4 regions of the Acidovorax sp. 69 genome follow, and region 2 is predicted to be linked to each of the others. Evidence: predicted binding sites of a transcription regulator. Region 2 holds the regulator's gene; each other region holds the start of a gene.
The links. The regulator sigma-54, encoded in region 2, starts transcription at its own class of promoters, with help from an activator protein. The targets are predictions, from matches to a motif close to TGGCANGNAANCTGCTTT.

Region 1 (4,533 bases), 3.1 Mb from region 2:
CATTCGATGCGCTGTGAATCTCACCGATCAGTGTGTTCACCCTGCGCACCAGCTCCAGCGACTCCGTCATGGTCTTTTGTGCGGCGTCGGTCTTTTCATGGCCCTCGCTCACCTTGGTGGCGGAGTCATCAATCAGCTGTCGGATTTCTTTGGCCGCCGACAGCGTGCGGTGCGAGAGGCTTCGCACCTCCGACGCCACCACGGCAAACCCACGCCCTTGCTCGCCCGCACGGGCGGCCTCGACCGCCGCATTGAGTGCGAGGATATTGGTCTGGAACGCGATGGAGTCGATGAGCTGGGTAATCTCGCTGATGCGCCCGGAAGCCGCCTGGATCTGCTTCATGGTGCTGGCTACGCCATCCACGGCTTCGCTGCTGCGCTCGGCCACCTGAGAGGCCTGCGTAGCAAGCACGGTGGCCTGCCGCGCGGATTCTGCGGTCTGTTTAACGGTGCCGGTGATCTCTTCCATCGACGCCGCCGTCTGCTGCAGATTGCTGGCCTGCGCCTCGGTGCGCGACGAGAGATCCTGATTGCCCTGCGCAATCTCATGGGTAGAGACCTGCATATGCTCGCTCTCCTGCCGGGCATCGCGCACGATGGACAGCAGATTCACGTTGAGCTGGGCCAACGCTTTTTGGAGCTGCCCCACGGTGTCACTGCGCGACACCGTGATCTTCTGCGTCAGGTCGCCTGCAGCCATGCGGTTGGCCCACAGCAGCATCTGCGACAGCGGCGCTACCGTGACCTGGTGCAGATACACCGCCATTCCCAGCGCCAGCAACACCACCCCCAACCATCCGGCCCCAGACGCCAGCGACATCGTATGCCCGCCCAACAGCGCAGCGCCCCACGAGGCCAGCACCAACAGCAGAGTACAAAACATCATCTTGCCCATCGGCCCCAATTGCAGCGCCCTGCCCACGCGGCCCCACAGATCGTTCTTGATGAGCTGCCCCTCGTGCAGCGTGTGCACCAGTGCGCCGGCTTGTTTCTCGGCCTGCATCCGTTGGTAGAGCTGGTCAGCGGTCTGGATTTGTTCGCGGGTGGCTTCGGTGCGCACCGACATGTAGCCCGTGGGCTGGTCCCCTTGCATGAGGGGCGTGACGTTGGCCATCACCCAGTAGAAGGTGCCGTCCTTGCGCCGGTTCTTGACGGGCGCCGACCAGGGATTGCCTTTGGCAATGGTTTCCCACATGTCGCGAAACGCTTCTTCCGGCATTTCGGGGTGGCGAATCATGTTGTGGGGCTGGCCCAGAAGCTCTTCTTTTTCGTAGCCGCTGACCTCGATGAACATCGGGTTGCAGTAAAGGATGCGCCCCTTGAGATCGGTTGTGGACACCAGGGTCTGACCTTTGGGAAACGCATATTCATGCTGGCTGACCGGCAAATTCATTCTCATGGATATCTCCTAGAAAAATGTCGCTTCCGCCACCCGACAACAGCAGCAACCCTGGCGACTCGCGCCCCGGGCAGTGCTGAAATCATCTTATCGATAGAACGACGGCGAAAGCAAACGTTACTTGCGCAACCCCACGAAAGCGCCTCAGACCGAGGCAAATTCGCACGCGCAAAATGATAAATTGAGTTTTATTATATCCTCAATTTTATCATTTATTTCAATTTAATGCGCGTAAACCCTTATACCGAGTCACACCAGGCCACCCCGGTACCCCCGCTCATCCCTGCAGTGCTTGTAGCGGTGCACACGCTCCGCACAGTGCACCGTCCCCCCCATTGGGCGCGTAACCCTGCCACCCGCCGCCTGCCAGTGGTCAGCACCACCCAGGAACCCACACCAAAGAGCCTGGCGCAAACGTCGCCGCCGGATGCACGCCCCTTCTTGGTGCAGTCAAACTGGCACACACATTGCATGCACTGGAACAACGGCCCACGGGGCCATGTATGCCCAGGTGCAATGGCGCACCCGAGGAATGCGAGGACGAAGGCGTCCCCACATGCGGTTTCGAACCATCGAACCCGCATTGTGTGGGCGCCTTTTTTGTTTTCTGGCCGGCTGTGGTGAGAGAACGCCGCCCCTTTTTTAGTGCGATAACCCATGCTTCACTTCCGAGAATTCCTCAAGTCCGGCCACGCGCCCACGCTGTGGTCGTCCTTTCTGTATTTCGGCTTCTCGTGCGCTGTCTGGGTCATCAACGGTGCGATGGCGCCGTTCATCCGGGACAGCTTCCAGCTCACGCCCACACAGATGGGGATGATGCTGTCCATCCCCATTTTTGCGGGCGCGCTGATGCGGTTTCCGCTGGGCATCCTGGCGCAGTACATCGGCCGCAAGCGCGCCACGCTGGTCGAAATGGCGGGCATCTTTGTCGCCATGGGTTATGGCTACCTGTTCGTGCACACCTACAACGACCTGCTGGCCATGGGCATCCTGCTCGGGGTGGCAGGGGCCAGCTTTGGTGTGGCACTGTCGCTGGGCTCGGGTTCGTTCCCTCCACGCTACAAGGGCCTGGCCATGGGCATCGTGGGTGCGGGCAACGTGGGCACGGCCGTGGCCGCCTTGCTGGCCCCTGCTCTGGCCCAGAAGTTCGGCTGGCAGGCCGTGTATGGTTTTGCCGCCGTGAGCGTAGCAATACCCGCCATCGTGATGGCGGTGTACGCCAAAGAGCCACCCGACCTGGCAGCCCATTCAAGTTTCCGTGATCACATTGCCTGCCTGTTCGAGAAAGACGGCTGGGCCTTCAGCCTGATCTACGCCGTGACCTTCGGTGGCTTCATTGGCCTCACCACCTTCCTGCCCAGCTACTTTTATGACCAGTTCAACGTGAGCAAAGTGCAGGCGGGGCAACTGACCATGATGGCGGCGTTTTTGGGCGCCGCCCTGCGTGTTTTCGGCGGCTGGCTGTCGGACCACTGGGGCGGCGTCAACACACTGACCGGCGTGTTGGCCATCACAGCCGTCAGCATGGTCTTGTGTGGACTGGCCGAAAACTCGCTGCCCATCACCATGCTGCTGTTCCTGGTGTGTTTCGCAGCCCTGGGCGCAGGCAACGGCGCACTGTTCCAGCTGGTGCCCCTGCGCTGGCCGCTGACCACTGCGGTGGCGGGATCGATGATCGGCGAGATTGGCGCGCTCGGTGGTGGCCTCATTCCCAATGGCATGGGCATCTCTCGCCAATACACCGGCACCTACCTGTGGGGCTTTGTGGGTATCGCCGTGTGCGCCGCCGCCATGCTGGTGCTGCTGCGTGTGATGCAAATCCGCTGGACAAGAACGTGGGCGGAAAAGGGCGGCCGTGCGCGCAGCGCATGACGTGCGCCAGCACGTAAGCGCGCAGCGCATGACGTGCGCCAGCACGTAAGCGCGCAGCGCATGACGTGCGCCAGCACGTAAGCGCGCAGCGCATGCCGAACTTTCGCCAAAAGGGAAGCCGGGCACGCAGTGCCTGAGCTGGCGATAGCCAGCCAATGCGCAGCATTGCCCACACTTTCGCCAAAAGGACGCCGTGCGCGCAGCGCGTGAACGGCGCTGCAGCCAAGGCGCCAAGCCCACACCCATGATGTTCAAGCAAAAACAGGCTGTAGCGCTTGTGCGAAAAGCGCTGACAGCTATTATTTTAGTAGCACATCACTTTTTCCCTTTCACTCACCGGGGCAAAAACAGCAGCCAGTAAACCAGCAGCAGATTCACCAACACGCTCACAGCCAGCGCGATCTTCCACAGTGCCGTGGCGTCGCGCTGCATCAGCGGTTGCGGGCCAGGGGCAGACAAGGGGCGTGAAGCGCCACGCTCCAGCGCCAGCAGCAGTTCCTCGGCCGTCTCGAAGCGCTGCGTGCGGTTGCGGGCCACGGCCTTCAGGGCGATCTGGTCGAGCCAGATCGGCACGCCCGGGTTGTGGCGGCTCGGGGCCACCGGGTCGCGGTGGTAGCGGCCCAGTTGGTAGGGCACCACCTCGCCATAGGGCAAGCGCCCGTGGCTCAGCAACTGGTAGAGCGTGACACCCAGTGCAAACAAATCGCTGCGCGCGTCGGGCAACTGCCCCTCGGTGTCACCGCTTTTTTCGTAGCCCGGCCATTGCTCGGGGTTCATGTAGCTGGGTGTGCCTGCGTGCAACTGGCGTGTGGCCTCGGGCTCGCGTCCCGAGAGGGCCACACCCAGGTCCAGCACACGCAGCACCCCGTCGTCGCCCAGGTGCAGGTTGTCGGGCTTGATGTCCCGGTGCACCACCCCCTGGCGGTGCAGCCAGCCCAGCACGCGAACCGCCTGCACCGTGACCGACAGGGCCTGGGCCACGCCCAGGTACTCGCGGCGGCGCAGGCGCTGGCCCAGCGTGTCGCCCGCATGCCAGTCATACAGCAGGTAGAACGCGCTGGCGCCCTGGCCGGTGCTGCCCAGCCCCGCCGGCCAGTCGTTGAGCCATGCCAGGTGCGTGACGGCCTGGCCCGACTGCATGCGCCGCGCCACCCAGGCCTCATGCGCCAGGGTGGCGCGCTCCTCGGTGTCATGGGCGCGCGAGGGCAGCAGGGTCTTGAGGGCGTACAACCGCTGCGTGACGGGATCACGCACCTGGTAGA
Region 2 (4,533 bases):
ACAGCAAAAGCTTTACTACGCGCTCGAAGGCATGGGCAAGCTCGAAGCGTTGCATGCCAAGGTGTTCCGTGCGATCCATGTGGAGAAGGCGAAGCTGGCCAAGGACGATGAAATCCTGGCCTGGGTGACCCAGCAAGGCGTGGATGTCGCCAAGTTCAAGGAGGTCTACGGCTCCTTCGGCGTGTCCAATCAGGTCCGTCGCGCTTCGCAGCTGCAGGACGCTTACGGGGTGGAGGGCGTGCCTTCGATGGGTGTTGCTGGCAAGTTCTACACAGACGGCACCATGGCTGGCAGCATGCAAACCGTGTTGCAAGTGGTGGAATACCTGGCCACCACGGCCCGCAAAGGCTGACGTTAAGCTGCCGCCTACCGTCTGGCACCCCCTCAAAAGCCCGCACAAGCGGGCTTTTTTCGTGGTGAAGGCCAACGGGTGGATACAATGATTGCAAGATTCGTGCCCTATGAACCATCGCCTCATCCCCCTTCTCTTGCTCGCAGCCCTGCTTGGCCCCTTGGGCGTGGCGCACGCCGAAAAGGCAGACCGCGCCAAACCGATGAACATCGAGGCCGATGCCCTGCGCCACGATGAACTCAAGCAGACCAGCGTGTTTTCGGGCCGCGTGGTCATGACCAAGGGCACCATCGTGCTGCGCGGTGCGCGGCTGGATGTGCGCCAGGATGCTGATGGCTATCAATATGGCGTAGTCACGGCGGAGGCCGGTAAACGGGCCTTTTTCCGCCAAAAACGCGACACGCTGGCCGGGGTGCCTGATGAGTTCATCGAAGGCGAGAGCGAAGTCATCGAGTACGACGGCAAGGCCGACAACGTGCGCTTCATTACCCGTGCCGAGCTGCGCCGCTACCGTGGGGCGATGCTCAGCGACGAAATCACGGGCGCCGTGATCGTCTACAACAACCTCACCGATGTGTTCACTGTGGATGGCCAGCGGACCCCTGCAGCCAATGCAGCGGGCGACGCCCCAGCCTCCGGCAGCCGCGTGCGCGCGGTGCTCGCGCCCAAGGACCCCAAGCCCGGCGCGACAGCACCGGTGCCGGCACTGCCTTCGTCAGCCCCTGTGCTGCGGCCCAGCAACAGCCTTGGCGGCGACGCGAAGTGAGCGCGCCGCCTGACCGTTCCGGCCCTGACTCCCAGGCCGGCAGCCGACTGGAAGTTCAGCACCTGGCCAAGTCCTATGGCAGCCGCAAGGTCGTCAAGGACGTGTCACTCACGGTTCAAAAGGGCGAGGTCGTGGGGCTGCTCGGCCCCAACGGCGCGGGCAAGACCACCTCGTTCTACATGATCGTGGGTCTGGTGCGCAGTGATGAGGGCGACATCCGCATCGACGGCCAATCGGTGGCCCATATGCCCATCCACCGCCGCTCGCGGCTCGGGCTGTCTTACCTGCCTCAGGAAGCCTCCATCTTTCGCAAGCTCTCGGTCGAAGAGAATGTGCGCGCCGTGCTGGAGTTGCAGCGTGGCGATGACGGCCAGCCGCTCTCACGTGACGCCGTTGAAGAGCGCCTGACGGCCCTGCTGCAAGAGTTGCGCGTGGACCACCTGCGTGCCTCGCCCGCCATGGCTTTGTCGGGCGGTGAGCGCCGCCGCGTTGAAATCGCTCGCGCCCTGGCCACCCAGCCGCGTTTCATTCTTCTGGACGAGCCCTTTGCGGGCATCGACCCCATCGCCGTGATCGAGATCCAGCGCATCATCGGCTTCCTGAAAGCGCGGGGCATCGGTGTACTGATCACGGACCACAACGTGCGTGAGACCCTGGGCATCTGCGATCACGCCTTCATCATCAGCGACGGCCGCGTGCTGGCGCAGGGCACGCCGTCCGAGATCGTGGACAACGCCGAAGTGCGCCGGGTGTACCTGGGCGAACATTTCCGCATGTGATGAAGCCAGGTCTCTCGCTGCGCGTCTCGCAGCATCTTGCACTGACCCCCCAGCTTCAGCAGTCGATCCGGCTGCTGCAGTTGTCCACGCTCGAACTCTCGCAGGAAGTCGAGCAGATGCTCGACGAAAACCCGTTCCTCGAACGCAATGCCGACGAAGCTCCGCGCGAAGAGTTTGGCCTGGAAGCGGCCGACACGCCCGCACAGGCCGATGACTACAGCGCGGACGATGCTATTTTTTCAGGAGCTACTAGCGCAAGCAGCACAAGCACTGAAAGCCAAAATGATGCTGAAGTCTCCAGCGCTGGCTCCGACGAGCCCGACTGGAGCGGCGACGGTACCGTGGAGATGGCGCCCAACGACGCCGAGTGGGGCGGAGATGCCCCTGCCCGCACGCGCAACGACTCCGAAGGCGATGAGGCCGACGCCACCGAGCTGGCCCGCTCCCATGAATCGCTGACCGCTTTTTTGCACCGCCAGGCGTTGGCGCTGCGCCTGTCCGAGATCGACCGCGCTGCGCTGCGCTTTCTCATCGAGTCGCTCAACGACGACGGCTATCTGGAAGACCCCCTGGAAGAGCTGGCCGTCAGCCTGGCGGGCCCCGAGGATCTGGAACAGATCGAAGAGCTGGTGCACCGCTTTACTGTGGCGCAGCGTTTGCTGCAAAGCCTGGAGCCTGTGGGTGTGGGCGCACGCGGCCTGGCGGAGTGCCTCACGCTACAGCTCAACGCCTTGGCGCAGGATGAAGACAGCGATGCCGACCCTGACACGGTGCAAACGGCACTGCGCATCTGCCAGCAGCCGCTGGAGATGCTGGCCCGGCGCGACGTGCGCCGCCTGACCCAGGCCTGCAGCGAAGGCGGCAGCAGTGGCGAAGAACGCACGCGCGCAGCCATGGCCCTGATTGCCCGGCTGGAACCGCGCCCAGGCCGCAGGTTTGTCGATGTGGAGCGCAACATCATCGTGCCCGACGTCATCGTGCGCAAAGCGGGGCGCGCCAATGGGCGTGATGGCCAGCACAACTTCATCGTCGCACTCAACCCCGACGTCATGCCGCGCCTGCGCGTGCATGACATCTACGCCGGCGCCCTGCGCGGCCACAAAGGCGGCGAGGGCCACCAGGGCATGCAGCAGCGCCTGCAGGAAGCGCGCTGGTTCATCAAGAACATCCAGCAGCGCTTCGACACGATCCTGCGGGTGTCGCGCGCCATCGTCGAGCGGCAAAAGAACTTCTTTACCCATGGCGAACTGGCCATGCGCCCGCTGGTGCTGCGCGACATTGCCGACGAGCTGGGCCTGCACGAGTCCACCATCAGCCGCGTGACCACCGCCAAGTACATGGCCACGCCGATTGGCACCTACGAGCTGAAATACTTCTTTGGTTCGGGCCTGGGCACCGAGACGGGTGGCAATGCATCCAGCACCGCCGTGCGCGCCCTCATCAAACAGTTCGTCGCGGCAGAAAGCCCCGCCAAGCCGCTGTCCGACAGCCAGATCGCTGAAATGCTCAAGGAGCAGGGCATTGAATGCGCGCGCCGTACGGTGGCCAAGTACCGCGAGGCGCTCAAAATTGCGCCAGCCAATCTGCGCAAGGCGCTGTAGATGTGCTGGCAGGTGGGTGCGCCCACCTGGTTTTTCCGTTCTGCTATTTCTCCTTCTACCCGCCGCTCCACCATGGCCCGCATCGTTTTCGACCTTCCTGCGCACTTCGGTTTTTCCACCGAAATGCAGATCTACATCAGCCACGTCAACCAGGGCGGCCACCTGGACAACGCGCAACTGCTCAGCCTGGTGTCCGAGGCGCGCGTGCGTTTCTTCCAGTCGCTGGGTTACCCCGAGGCCGATGTGGGTGGGTTGTCCATCGTGGTGGGCGACATCGTGGCGCAGTACAAGTCGGAAGGTTTCCACGGCGAGACCATGCGGGTGGAGATGGCGCCTGCGGACTTCAATCGCTACGGTTTTGACCTCGTTTTTCGCATGACCGAGAAGGCCGAGGGCCGCGAGGTGGCGCGCGGCAAGATCGGCATCGTTTTCATTGGCAAGGCCGACCGCAAGGTGGCGCCCATCCCCGAGTCCATCCGCCAATTGCTGCTTTTGCGCGCCTGAGAGGCTGAGCGCGTATCCTTTCGGCCAGTCTTATGAACCAACTCCAACTTTTCCTCCCCTGCGCCGCCGGCGTCGAGGGCTTTCTGGCCGACGAGGTGCACGCCATCACCGGCCTCACGGGGCAAGACCTGCTCATGGGCCGTGGCGGCGTGCTGCTGCGTGCCTCGTGGCGCGATGCGCTGCTGCTCAACCTGCACAGCCGCCTGGCCCAGCGCGTGCTGGTGCAATTGGCCCACCGCCCTTACCGTTCTGAAAACGACCTGTACGCCGCCGCCAGTGACGTGGCCTGGGAGATCTGGTTCACCACGCGCCAGACCTTCAAGGTCGAGGTGACCGCCCAGCACAGCCCGCTGCAGAGCCTGAACTTCGCGGGCCTCAAGGTCAAGGACGCGGTGGCCGACCGCTTCCGCGCCAAGAGCGGTGTGCGGCCCGATGTGAACACCCAGTGGCCCGACGTGCGCATCCACCTGCACCTGACCACCGACGAAGCCACGATTTACATCGACACCTCGGGCGAGCCGCTGTTCAAGC
Region 3 (4,533 bases), 4.3 Mb from region 2:
TCCCAAGCAACTGGTGCAGTACGCCAACACGCTGCTCAAAGACCGCATCTTGTTCGGTAGCGACTACCCGCTGATCACGCCCGAGCGCTGGATGAAGGATTTCCAGGAGGCAGGCTTCAAGCCCGAGGTGATGCCCGGCATCTTGAAGGGCAATGCGGTGCGGCTGCTGGGGCTGGACAAGGCCCAGGCGGCACCTGCGGCCTGATACGCGGCCAGGATTTCTGCGGCCGCTGGATCAGTCGTAGACTTTTTGCAGCAGCCGGATCAGCGTCTTGCGCTCGGCCGCTGTGAGGCGTGCCGTGGCGTCTTCTTCGAGTTGCGCGGCCGTCTGCTCGGCCTGCGCGGTCAACTCCACCCCGGCGGGCGTCAGGTGCACGCCCATGGCGCGCCCGTCGCTTGGGTGCGGGCGGCGCTCAATCAGGCCACGCCGCTCCAGCGCGGCAATCAGCCCCACCATGTTGGGCGGCAGCACGTTCAGCGTGGCGCACAGCTGGCGCGATGTGAGCCCCGGGTTGTGCGCCACCAGCGACAGCACCGAAAAATCCACGACCTTGAGGTGGTAGACCGCCATGCGCTCCATGAACATGGCAATGATGGACAACGAGGCACGGCGCGCGTTGTAGCCCACCAGTGTGCGCAACAGTCCGGTGTCCACCGGCTCGTTGGTGGAGACCCCGGTGTCTGTTGCGGTGGCGGGCGATGTGTTTTTCTTGCGGAGGCGGGGGGCGATGGACATGGGGGGATTGTGCCGGGGGCTGTGCTGCGCCCACGCAGGTCTGGGGGGCTGCGGCGGTCTTCTTGCCCCGGGTTTGATAAAAATCAGGCGCTAGCGCCGATAAATACAGCGCCAATTGCTATTAATTTCATACTAAATGAACGGCGCGCCGATGGGGTCACACCGGGCTGCGCAGCACGCGCCGGTATTGCACCGCCTCGGCCACATGGCCCACTTCGGTGGTGGGGGCGCCTGCCAGGTCGGCAATGGTGCGCGCCACCTTCAGCGCGCGGTGTGTGCTGCGGGCCGACCAGCCCAGGCGGGCGGCAGCGGTGTTGAGGAACTTGGCGGCGGCATCGTCGAGGTGCAGATGGGTGTCGATCTCCTGTCCTTGCAGTGCCTGGTTGGCCTTGCCCTGGCGGGCCAGGGCCCGCTCGCGGGCCTGCTCCACCCGGGCGCGAATGGTGGTGGTGGACTCTACTGCCGGTGCCTGCACCAGTTGGTCGGCGGGCAGGGCGGGCACTTCCACATGCAGGTCGATACGGTCCAGCAGCGGGCCGCTGAGCTTGGCCTGGTAGCGGTTTACCTGGTCGGGCGTGCAGCGGCAGGCGCGCTGCGTGGAGCCCAGAAAGCCGCAGGGGCAGGGGTTCATGGCCGCAATCATCTGGAACCGTGCCGGAAACTCAGCGCGCTGTGCGGCCCGCGCGATGGTGATGTGACCGGTCTCCAGTGGCTCGCGCAGGGCTTCGAGCGCAGCGCGGGGGAATTCGGGAAGCTCGTCCAGGAACAGCACCCCTTGGTGCGCCAGCGAGATCTCGCCAGGCCGGGGCGGCGAGCCACCGCCCACCAGGGCCACCGCGCTGGCTGTGTGGTGCGGCGTTCCTGTGGGGCGTTGGCCCCAGGCTTCAGGCCGAAAGCGCCCGGCCAGGCTGGCAATGGCCGCGCTTTCCAGGGCTTCCTGCACCGTCATGGCGGGCAGCAGGCCTGCAAAACGCAGCGCCAGCATCGATTTGCCCGAGCCGGGTGGGCCGGCCATGAGCACGCTGTGGCTACCGGCCGCTGCGATCTCCAGTGCACGCTTGGCGGCGGCCTGGCCCTTCACGTCGGCCATGTCAGGGCCGGTAGCGCCCGCAGCCATGGGGGTGGGTTGCAGGCGGGTCCAGCCGTCGTTGGCGATCTCCGCGTCGCCCCCCGCCGTGCTGCCCGGTGGCAGAAAGGCGCGCACCACATCCAGCAGGTGGCGCGCGCGCACCACCTGGGCTGCGGGCACCAGGGCCGCTTCTTCGGCGCTGCCCGGGGGCAGCACCAGTTGGGTGTCGATCTGCTGCGTCTGCAGTGCCAGGCTGGTGGCGAGTGCACCGCGCACCGGGCGCAGCTCGCCCGACAACGACAGCTCGCCCGCAAATTCGTAGCCCGCCAGGCGGCTGGCATCGATCTGACCGCTGGCGGCGAGGATGCCCAGGGCAATCGGCAGATCAAACCGGCCGGAGTCCTTGGGCAGGTCCGCCGGGGCGAGATTGACGGTAATGCGTTTGTTTGTGGGGAACTCCAGCCCCGCGTTTTGCAGCGCCGAGCGCACGCGTTCGCGGGCCTCTTTCACCTCCACCTCGGCCAGTCCTACCAGCGTGAAACTGGGCAAACCATTGGCCAGATGCACTTCGACGGTGACAGAGGGCGCCTGCAGCCCCAGAAGGGCGCGGCTTTGCACCAAAGCAAGACTCATGAAGCGGTTTCTCCCCAGATGGGTGCGTTTTGTGGGTTTTTAGCGCGGCCTGGTGGTCATCCGCACCAGTTGGGTGCAGACTGTTGTGCGCGTTCTCCGCCACTGTACTGGGGATTGTTGTAACGCAACGCAACGGTGCAGGCCCGCTTGTGCGGCAGTGTGGCACGGTCCGTGCTTAAAGCGCTTGTCCCTACTTTGTCCAACCGGAGGAAACATGACCCGCGCCATCATCAAGTCCCTGGGCGTTGCCCTTGTCGCAACCCTTCCCATGCTGGCCAGCGCCCAGCTCACCGGCAATGTCAGCCTGACCACGAACTACAAGTTCCGTGGCCAGGACCAGGATGTTTCCAAGGCCAAGGCGGTCAAGCCTGCGCTGCAAGGTGGTTTTGACTACGCCTTCGGTGAAACCGGCTTCTACGTGGGCAACTGGAACTCCAGCGTGGACTGGCTGTCGGGCAATTCGCTCGAATCCGACCTGTATGGCGGCTACAAGTTCAAGGCTGGCGACGTCGATCTGGACGTGGGCCTGCTGACCTACATCTACCCCGGCAACAGCAACGGCAACACCACCGAAGTTTATGGCGCAGCCACCTTCGGCCCTGTGACAGCCAAGTATTCGCACACGCTGTCCAAGGACTACTTTGCCTACGCTGGCCCCGGCTTCAAGGGCCGCAACACCGGCTACCTGAACCTGGCGTTTGCCCAGGAAGTGGCCCCCAGCACCACGCTGAAGGCGTCGGTCGGCTTCACGCGCTTTGGTGGCGACATCACGGCCCCTAACTTCATGGACTACAGCCTGGGTGGCTCTTACGACTTCGGCGGCGGTGTGTCCCTCGGCGCTGCCGTGGTGGGCGCCACCAAGAAGGCCTTCTACGGCCCGGTCAACAAGTCGCGCGTGATCGTCACGCTCACCAAAACCCTGTAAATCTCAATGGGCGCTGCTGGCGCCCATTACGGAGGATCTTCCAATGAAAATGGTGACAGCCATCATCAAGCCCTTCAAGCTCGACGAGGTGCGTGAAGCACTCTCCGACATCGGCGTGCAAGGCATCACGGTGACCGAGGTCAAAGGCTTTGGCCGCCAGAAGGGTCACACCGAGTTGTACCGCGGTGCAGAGTACGTGGTCGACTTTCTTCCCAAGGTCAAGATCGAGGCCGCCATTGCGGACGATCTCGTGGACCGCGTGATCGAGTCCATCGAGACCGCTGCGCGCACTGGCAAGATCGGTGACGGCAAGATTTTCGTGACCCACCTGGAGCAGGTGGTGCGCATCCGCACCGGCGAAACCGGCAAGGAAGCCCTGTAAGGGTCCTGCTGCATCAGACACAAGAGAAACGCCATGAAAAAACTGCTTGCTTCCTTCATTCTGGGGCTGAGTCTGCTGTCCGGCGGATCGGCCGTACTGGCCCAGGCGCCCGCCACGGCCGAGGCTGCGACCTCCGCGCCGGCCGCTGCTGCCGAGGCTCCCGCCGCTGCCGCCCCAGCACCTGCTGCGGCCGCTGCACCCGCCGAAGCACCTGCTGCTGCCGCAGCACCGGTGCCCAAAGTGGATTCGGGCGACACCGCCTGGATGCTGACCTCCACGCTGCTCGTGATCCTGATGACCATTCCCGGTCTGGCACTGTTCTACGGCGGCCTCGGTCGCAGCAAGAACATGCTGTCCGTGCTGATGCAGGTCTTCGTGGTCTTCTCGCTGATTTCCCTGCTGTGGGCCATCTATGGCTACAGCCTGGCGTTCTCCGGTGAAGGCAAGTTCTTCGGCGGCTTCGACAAGATTTTCCTCAAGGGCGTGACCCAGGAAACCTTTGGCGCCTTGACGACGATCCCCGAGTACGTGTTCCTGGCCTTCCAGGGTACGTTTGCCGCCATCACTGTGGCGCTGGTCGTGGGCTCGTTTGCAGAGCGCATCAAGTTCTCTGCAGTGCTGATCTTCTCGGTGCTGTGGTTCACCTTCAGCTACGTGCCCATGGCCCACATCGTGTGGGGTGGTGGTCTGCTGGGTGCTGATGGCGCGCTGGACTTTGCCGGTGGCACCGTGGTGCACATCAACGCCGGTATCGCTGGCCTGGTGGGTGCCTACATGGTGGGCAAGCG
Region 4 (4,533 bases), 1.6 Mb from region 2:
CGCACGGCCGACCGGCTGCAGCGCACCAGCACCTGGCGCGAGAACCTCGAAGGCGGCCTCGGCTACCTCACGGATGTGCTGATCAAGGACAGCCTGGGCCTGTGCACCGAGCTCGAAGCCCAGATGCAGCATGTGGCAGACACCTACCAGTGCGAGTGGAAGACGGCCATCACCGACCCCGAAACGCGCAAGCGCTTCCGTTCATTCGTGAACAGCGACAAGGCCGACGAGAACGTGCTCTTCGTCGAGGAGCGCGGCCAGATCCGTCCGGCGCGCGCTGACGAGCGCGGCCCGACAACGGCCAAGGTTATTCCCATTCGTCAGGCCGCTTGAAAAGGATCAGAACACCATGAGCGCACTCCCCATGAATAGCAGCACCGACTCCCTGGCCTGGACCGACATCTGCGCGGTCGATGACATCCTGCCCAGCACTGGTGTCTGCGCGTTGGTCGCCAATCGCCATGTGGCGGTCTTTCGCACTAGCAGCGATCAATTTTTTGCCATCGATAATGTGGACCCGAAATCCGGGGCCAGCGTGCTGTCACGCGGGCTGATCGGCAATCTGGGTGACCGTGTCGTGGTTGCCTCGCCGCTGTACAAGAACCATTTCGACCTGCGCACGGGCGAATGCCTGGAGGCGCCCGAGCATTCGGTGAGCGCCCACAGCGTACGTGCGGTGGGAGGGCGTGTCAGCGTGGCCAGCGTGCCAGCAGCCTGACACAATCACAGCCACATCGCGGCCTCCTGCTGCATCAACCACAACCCAGGAATATTGCATGCTTGACCCGGCGGCGACCTTGTCCGTATCGAACCTTGTTCTTCGTTCCAAGCAACTGGAGATCGATGCCGTGCGCCATCTGGCCAGCCGGGCCGAACTGGTGGACGTGATCGGGCAACTGATCCAGGGCTTGCAGCGCGAGCGGGGCGCATCGGGGGCTTTTTTGGCGTCCAAGGCTCAGCGGTTTGCGGACATGCGCTTGCGGGTTGTTGAAGAGGTGGGGCCCCTGGAGGCGCAACTGCGCGAAGTGTTTGCCCAGCACACCGAGCCTGCACAGGGCGCTACTGCCAAGGCCTTGTCGTTGATGGCTTGGGCCTTGCTTGGCATGGAGTCGTTGCCGGCATTGCGCACCCAGATCGAGCGTCAGGCGATGACGGCACATGATTCGGTGGCTGCTTACAGTCACCTTATTGCAGGGCTCATCGAGTTGGTTTTTCATGTGGCTGATGCTGCAGGCCTGCCCAGCGTATCGCGCCTCCTGGTGGCGTTGCTGCACCTCGTGCAGGCCGAGGAAGAGGCAGGGCAGGAGCGGGCGTTGGGTGCACTGTTGTATGCGTCCGGCAGCAGCAACGAGGCGCATCAGCAGCGTGTGATTCACCTCATTGATGCGCAGGAGCGCAGCCTCAAGGTCTTTGCCGAGTTCGCCGAACCTGCGCTGCGCACCCGCTGGGAACAGCAGCAACTCGTGCCCGGCATGGCCCAGCTGGAGCGCCTGCGGCGAACGCTGTGTGTGGCCCGGCCAGGCGCCGTGCTCGATGGTGACCTCAGCGACACCTGGTTTGATGTGTGCTCGGAGCGCATTCATGCGCTGTGGCATCTGCAGGTTGATCTTGTCAAAACGCTGCGCGACGACTGTGAGGCTCGTATTCTCGAAGCCCAACAAGATCTACAGGACTCCAGGGGGCTGCTGCGTGACCTGCGCGACAACCCGCCGCAGCGCACGCACGCCGTGGACCGCTTTTTTGACATCGCCCTTGCTCCCACGGCCGTTCCCGAGCAACGTGGCGCTGTGTACGCTGGTGAATCCACTTCACTGGTGGATCTGTTGCAAACCCAGGCGGCACGCATGGTCAGCATGGAGGCCGAACTGGAGGCCGCTCGCCGCACGCTCAATGAGCGCAAGGTGATCGAGCGCGCCAAAGGCGTCCTCATGGCGCGGTTGGGCATGAATGAGGAGGTCGCCTTTCGGGTGCTTCAAAAGACCTCGATGGATCAGAACCGCCGCTTGCTCGATGTGGCGGAAGCCACGCTGTCGCTGCCCGACTTTGCGTTTGCGCATCAGGGCCCGCGCGATGCCAAATCTGTGCCTTGAGTGACCCAAGTTGGTGCCGGTTGCGTCGTGGAAAGGCGCACGCGCGGGGTTTCACCTTGGGGATGCACTGAAACGGATCTTCAAAGTCTGAGAAAGCTTCTACGCCACGGTACGGAAATTGCTCATTAGGAGAGCGTCCTAGGCTAATGGCGGCCTGGCACTTGTCTCCTGCAGAAACCTTCTGCAGGCCACGGAATCGCGCATCCAAGGATAACGGCGTCCCTTGTGTCACCCGGTCAGACGGGCAACACGTTGGACGCCGTTTTCTTTTGTTGCGCCGCCTTGGGCTCCAAGCCTGAGGGGTGCTTGTTTCCAGCCCAAGGAAGTCAAATGGCCTATCTCGCCCCTGCCGAGTTCGTGACCAAGATGGTCGATTCTGGTGAATCCAAGCTGCTGATGTCCACCCGCGACACACTGATTCGTTCTTATATGGCCGGTGCCATTCTCGCGTTGGCTGCGGCGTTTGCTGTGACTGTCACGGTCAACACCGGCAACCCCCTGCTGGGCGCCGTGCTGTTCCCCGTGGGCTTCATCATGCTGTACCTGATGGGCTTCGACCTGCTGACTGGCGTGTTCACGCTGGCGCCGCTGGCCGTGTTCGACAAACGTCCGGGTGCCACTTGGGCGGGTGTGCTGCGCAATTGGGGCCTGGTTTTCATGGGCAACTTCGCCGGTGCGCTCACTGTGGCCGTGTTCATGGCCATCATTTTTACTTTCGGCTTCAGTGAAGTGCCCAATGCGGTGGGCGAAAAGCTCGGCCATATCGGTGAAGGCCGCACGGTGGGCTATGCCGCCCATGGTGCGGCCGGCATGCTCACGTTGTTTGTGCGTGCCGTCATGTGCAACTGGATGGTGTCTACCGGCGTCGTGGCAGCGATGATGTCCACCACGGTGTCCGGCAAGGCTATCGGCATGTGGATGCCGGTGATGATTTTCTTCTACATGGGCTTTGAGCATTCCATCGTCAACATGTTCCTGTTCCCCACCGGCCTGATGCTGGGCGGCAAGTTCACGCTGATGGACTACCTGATCTGGAACGAGTTGCCCACGGTGCTCGGCAATCTGGTGGGGGGGCTTACCTTTGTGGGGGCCACGCTGTATTCCACCCACTACAAGACCGCGCCCAAGCGCACCATTGCATGATTGCTTCAAGGCGGGTGGCAACGGCGTTCTGTCTGCAGGAGGTGGTGTGATGACCCCTGCGCTGCGTGTCACCCTGGGCCAGTGTTCGCGCGCTGGGCGCAAGGGCATCAACCAGGATTTCCATGGTGCGATGCTGCCCGGCGAGCCGCTGCTCAGCAGCAAGGGCATTGTGGTGGCACTGGCTGATGGCATTGGGTCCAGCGCTGTCAGCCAAGAGGCAAGCGCAGCGTCGGTGCGCAGCTTTCTGGACGACTACTACGCCACGTCTGACGCATGGTCTGTGCGCCGCTCTGCGCAGCGTGTGCTGGGTGCCACCAATGCGTGGCTGCATGCGCAGACCCTGCGCAGCCATGCACGTTTTGACAAGGATCGTGGTTACGTCTGCACCTTCAGTGCATTGATCCTGAAAGGCCGCGAAGTCCATGTGCTGCATGTGGGAGACGCGCGCATCTATCGTCTGCATGCGCACTCCCTGGAGCAACTGACCAAGGATCATCGTGTCCATCTCTCGTCTGTGGAGGCGTTCCTGGGCCGCGCGCTGGGTGCCAGTGACAATGTGGAGATCGACTACGGCTGTACGGTGGCCGAGGTCGGTGCTCTATACGTGCTGGCAACGGACGGTGCTTACGCGTATTTCGATGCCGCGGATGTGCACGACGCATTGTCCCGATTTGCGGACGACTACGATGCAGCGGCGGATGCGCTGATCAGCCTGACCCAGGCGCGGGGTGCCGATGATGACATGACGGTGCAGCTGTTGCGTATTGATGCGCTGCCAGAGACCAGTCCCCACAACCTGCCGGCATTGCGCGAGGGGCTTGCCTTGCCACCACCACTGTCACCGCGCATGCAGTTCGAGGGTTACCGCGTTGTACGTGAACTGCACACTAGTTCGCGCAGCCATGTGCACCTTGCCGTGGATGAGCTGACGGGGCAGCAGGTGGTGCTCAAAATGCCCTCCACGGCACTGTCTGACGACCCTGGCTACCTTGACCAATTCCTGCTGGAGGAGTGGGTTGCGCGGCGCATTCACAGTCCCTATGTACTCAGACCCCATCTCAGCGACCGACCTCGCCGGCATGTGTACGTGGCGATGGAGTTTGTGGAGGGCCAGACGCTGGCCCAGTGGATGGTCGACCACCCCCGTCCAGACCTCGACGTGGTGCGCAGCATCATTGGTCAGGTGGCCAAGGGGCTGCATGCGTTTCACAGCAAAGAGATGCTGCACCAGGATCTACGTCCCGAAAACGTGATGATCGACCGCTCCGGCACCGTGCGCATCATCGACTTCGGGTCCACC

Region 1: CLU85_RS16480 (nitrate/nitrite transporter) is a predicted target of sigma-54. The motif match lies at 1,856-1,873, and genes of this name have one in related genera.
Region 3: CLU85_RS22175 (TorF family putative porin) is a predicted target of sigma-54. The motif match lies at 2,599-2,616, and genes of this name have one in related genera.
Region 4: CLU85_RS09615 (formate/nitrite transporter family protein) is a predicted target of sigma-54. The motif match lies at 2,198-2,215, and genes of this name have one in related genera.

Annotation. Positions count from the first base shown of each region.
Region 1 is NZ_PGEP01000001.1:3,587,963-3,592,495, forward strand. Features, by position in the region: gene CLU85_RS16475 (PAS domain-containing methyl-accepting chemotaxis protein) at 1-1,399, opposite strand, end outside; gene CLU85_RS16480 (nitrate/nitrite transporter) at 2,057-3,271, shown strand; gene CLU85_RS16485 (bifunctional protein-serine/threonine kinase/phosphatase) at 3,605-4,533, opposite strand, start outside.
Region 2 is NZ_PGEP01000001.1:488,629-493,161, forward strand. Features, by position in the region: gene CLU85_RS02235 (thiol:disulfide interchange protein DsbA/DsbL) at 1-352, shown strand, start outside; gene lptA (lipopolysaccharide transport periplasmic protein LptA) at 462-1,118, shown strand; gene lptB (LPS export ABC transporter ATP-binding protein) at 1,115-1,897, shown strand; gene CLU85_RS02250 (RNA polymerase factor sigma-54) at 1,897-3,498, shown strand; gene CLU85_RS02255 (thioesterase family protein) at 3,571-4,002, shown strand; gene CLU85_RS02260 (class I SAM-dependent RNA methyltransferase) at 4,035-4,533, shown strand, end outside.
Region 3 is NZ_PGEP01000001.1:4,809,395-4,813,927, reverse strand. Features, by position in the region: gene CLU85_RS22190 (amidohydrolase family protein) at 1-205, shown strand, start outside; gene CLU85_RS22185 (MarR family winged helix-turn-helix transcriptional regulator) at 236-736, opposite strand; gene CLU85_RS22180 (YifB family Mg chelatase-like AAA ATPase) at 894-2,438, opposite strand; gene CLU85_RS22175 (TorF family putative porin) at 2,653-3,363, shown strand; gene glnK (P-II family nitrogen regulator) at 3,407-3,745, shown strand; gene amt (ammonium transporter) at 3,779-4,533, shown strand, end outside.
Region 4 is NZ_PGEP01000001.1:2,097,330-2,101,862, forward strand. Features, by position in the region: gene nirB (nitrite reductase large subunit NirB) at 1-333, shown strand, start outside; gene nirD (nitrite reductase small subunit NirD) at 350-718, shown strand; gene CLU85_RS09610 (nitrate- and nitrite sensing domain-containing protein) at 777-2,090, shown strand; gene CLU85_RS09615 (formate/nitrite transporter family protein) at 2,421-3,233, shown strand; gene CLU85_RS09620 (bifunctional protein-serine/threonine kinase/phosphatase) at 3,283-4,533, shown strand, end outside.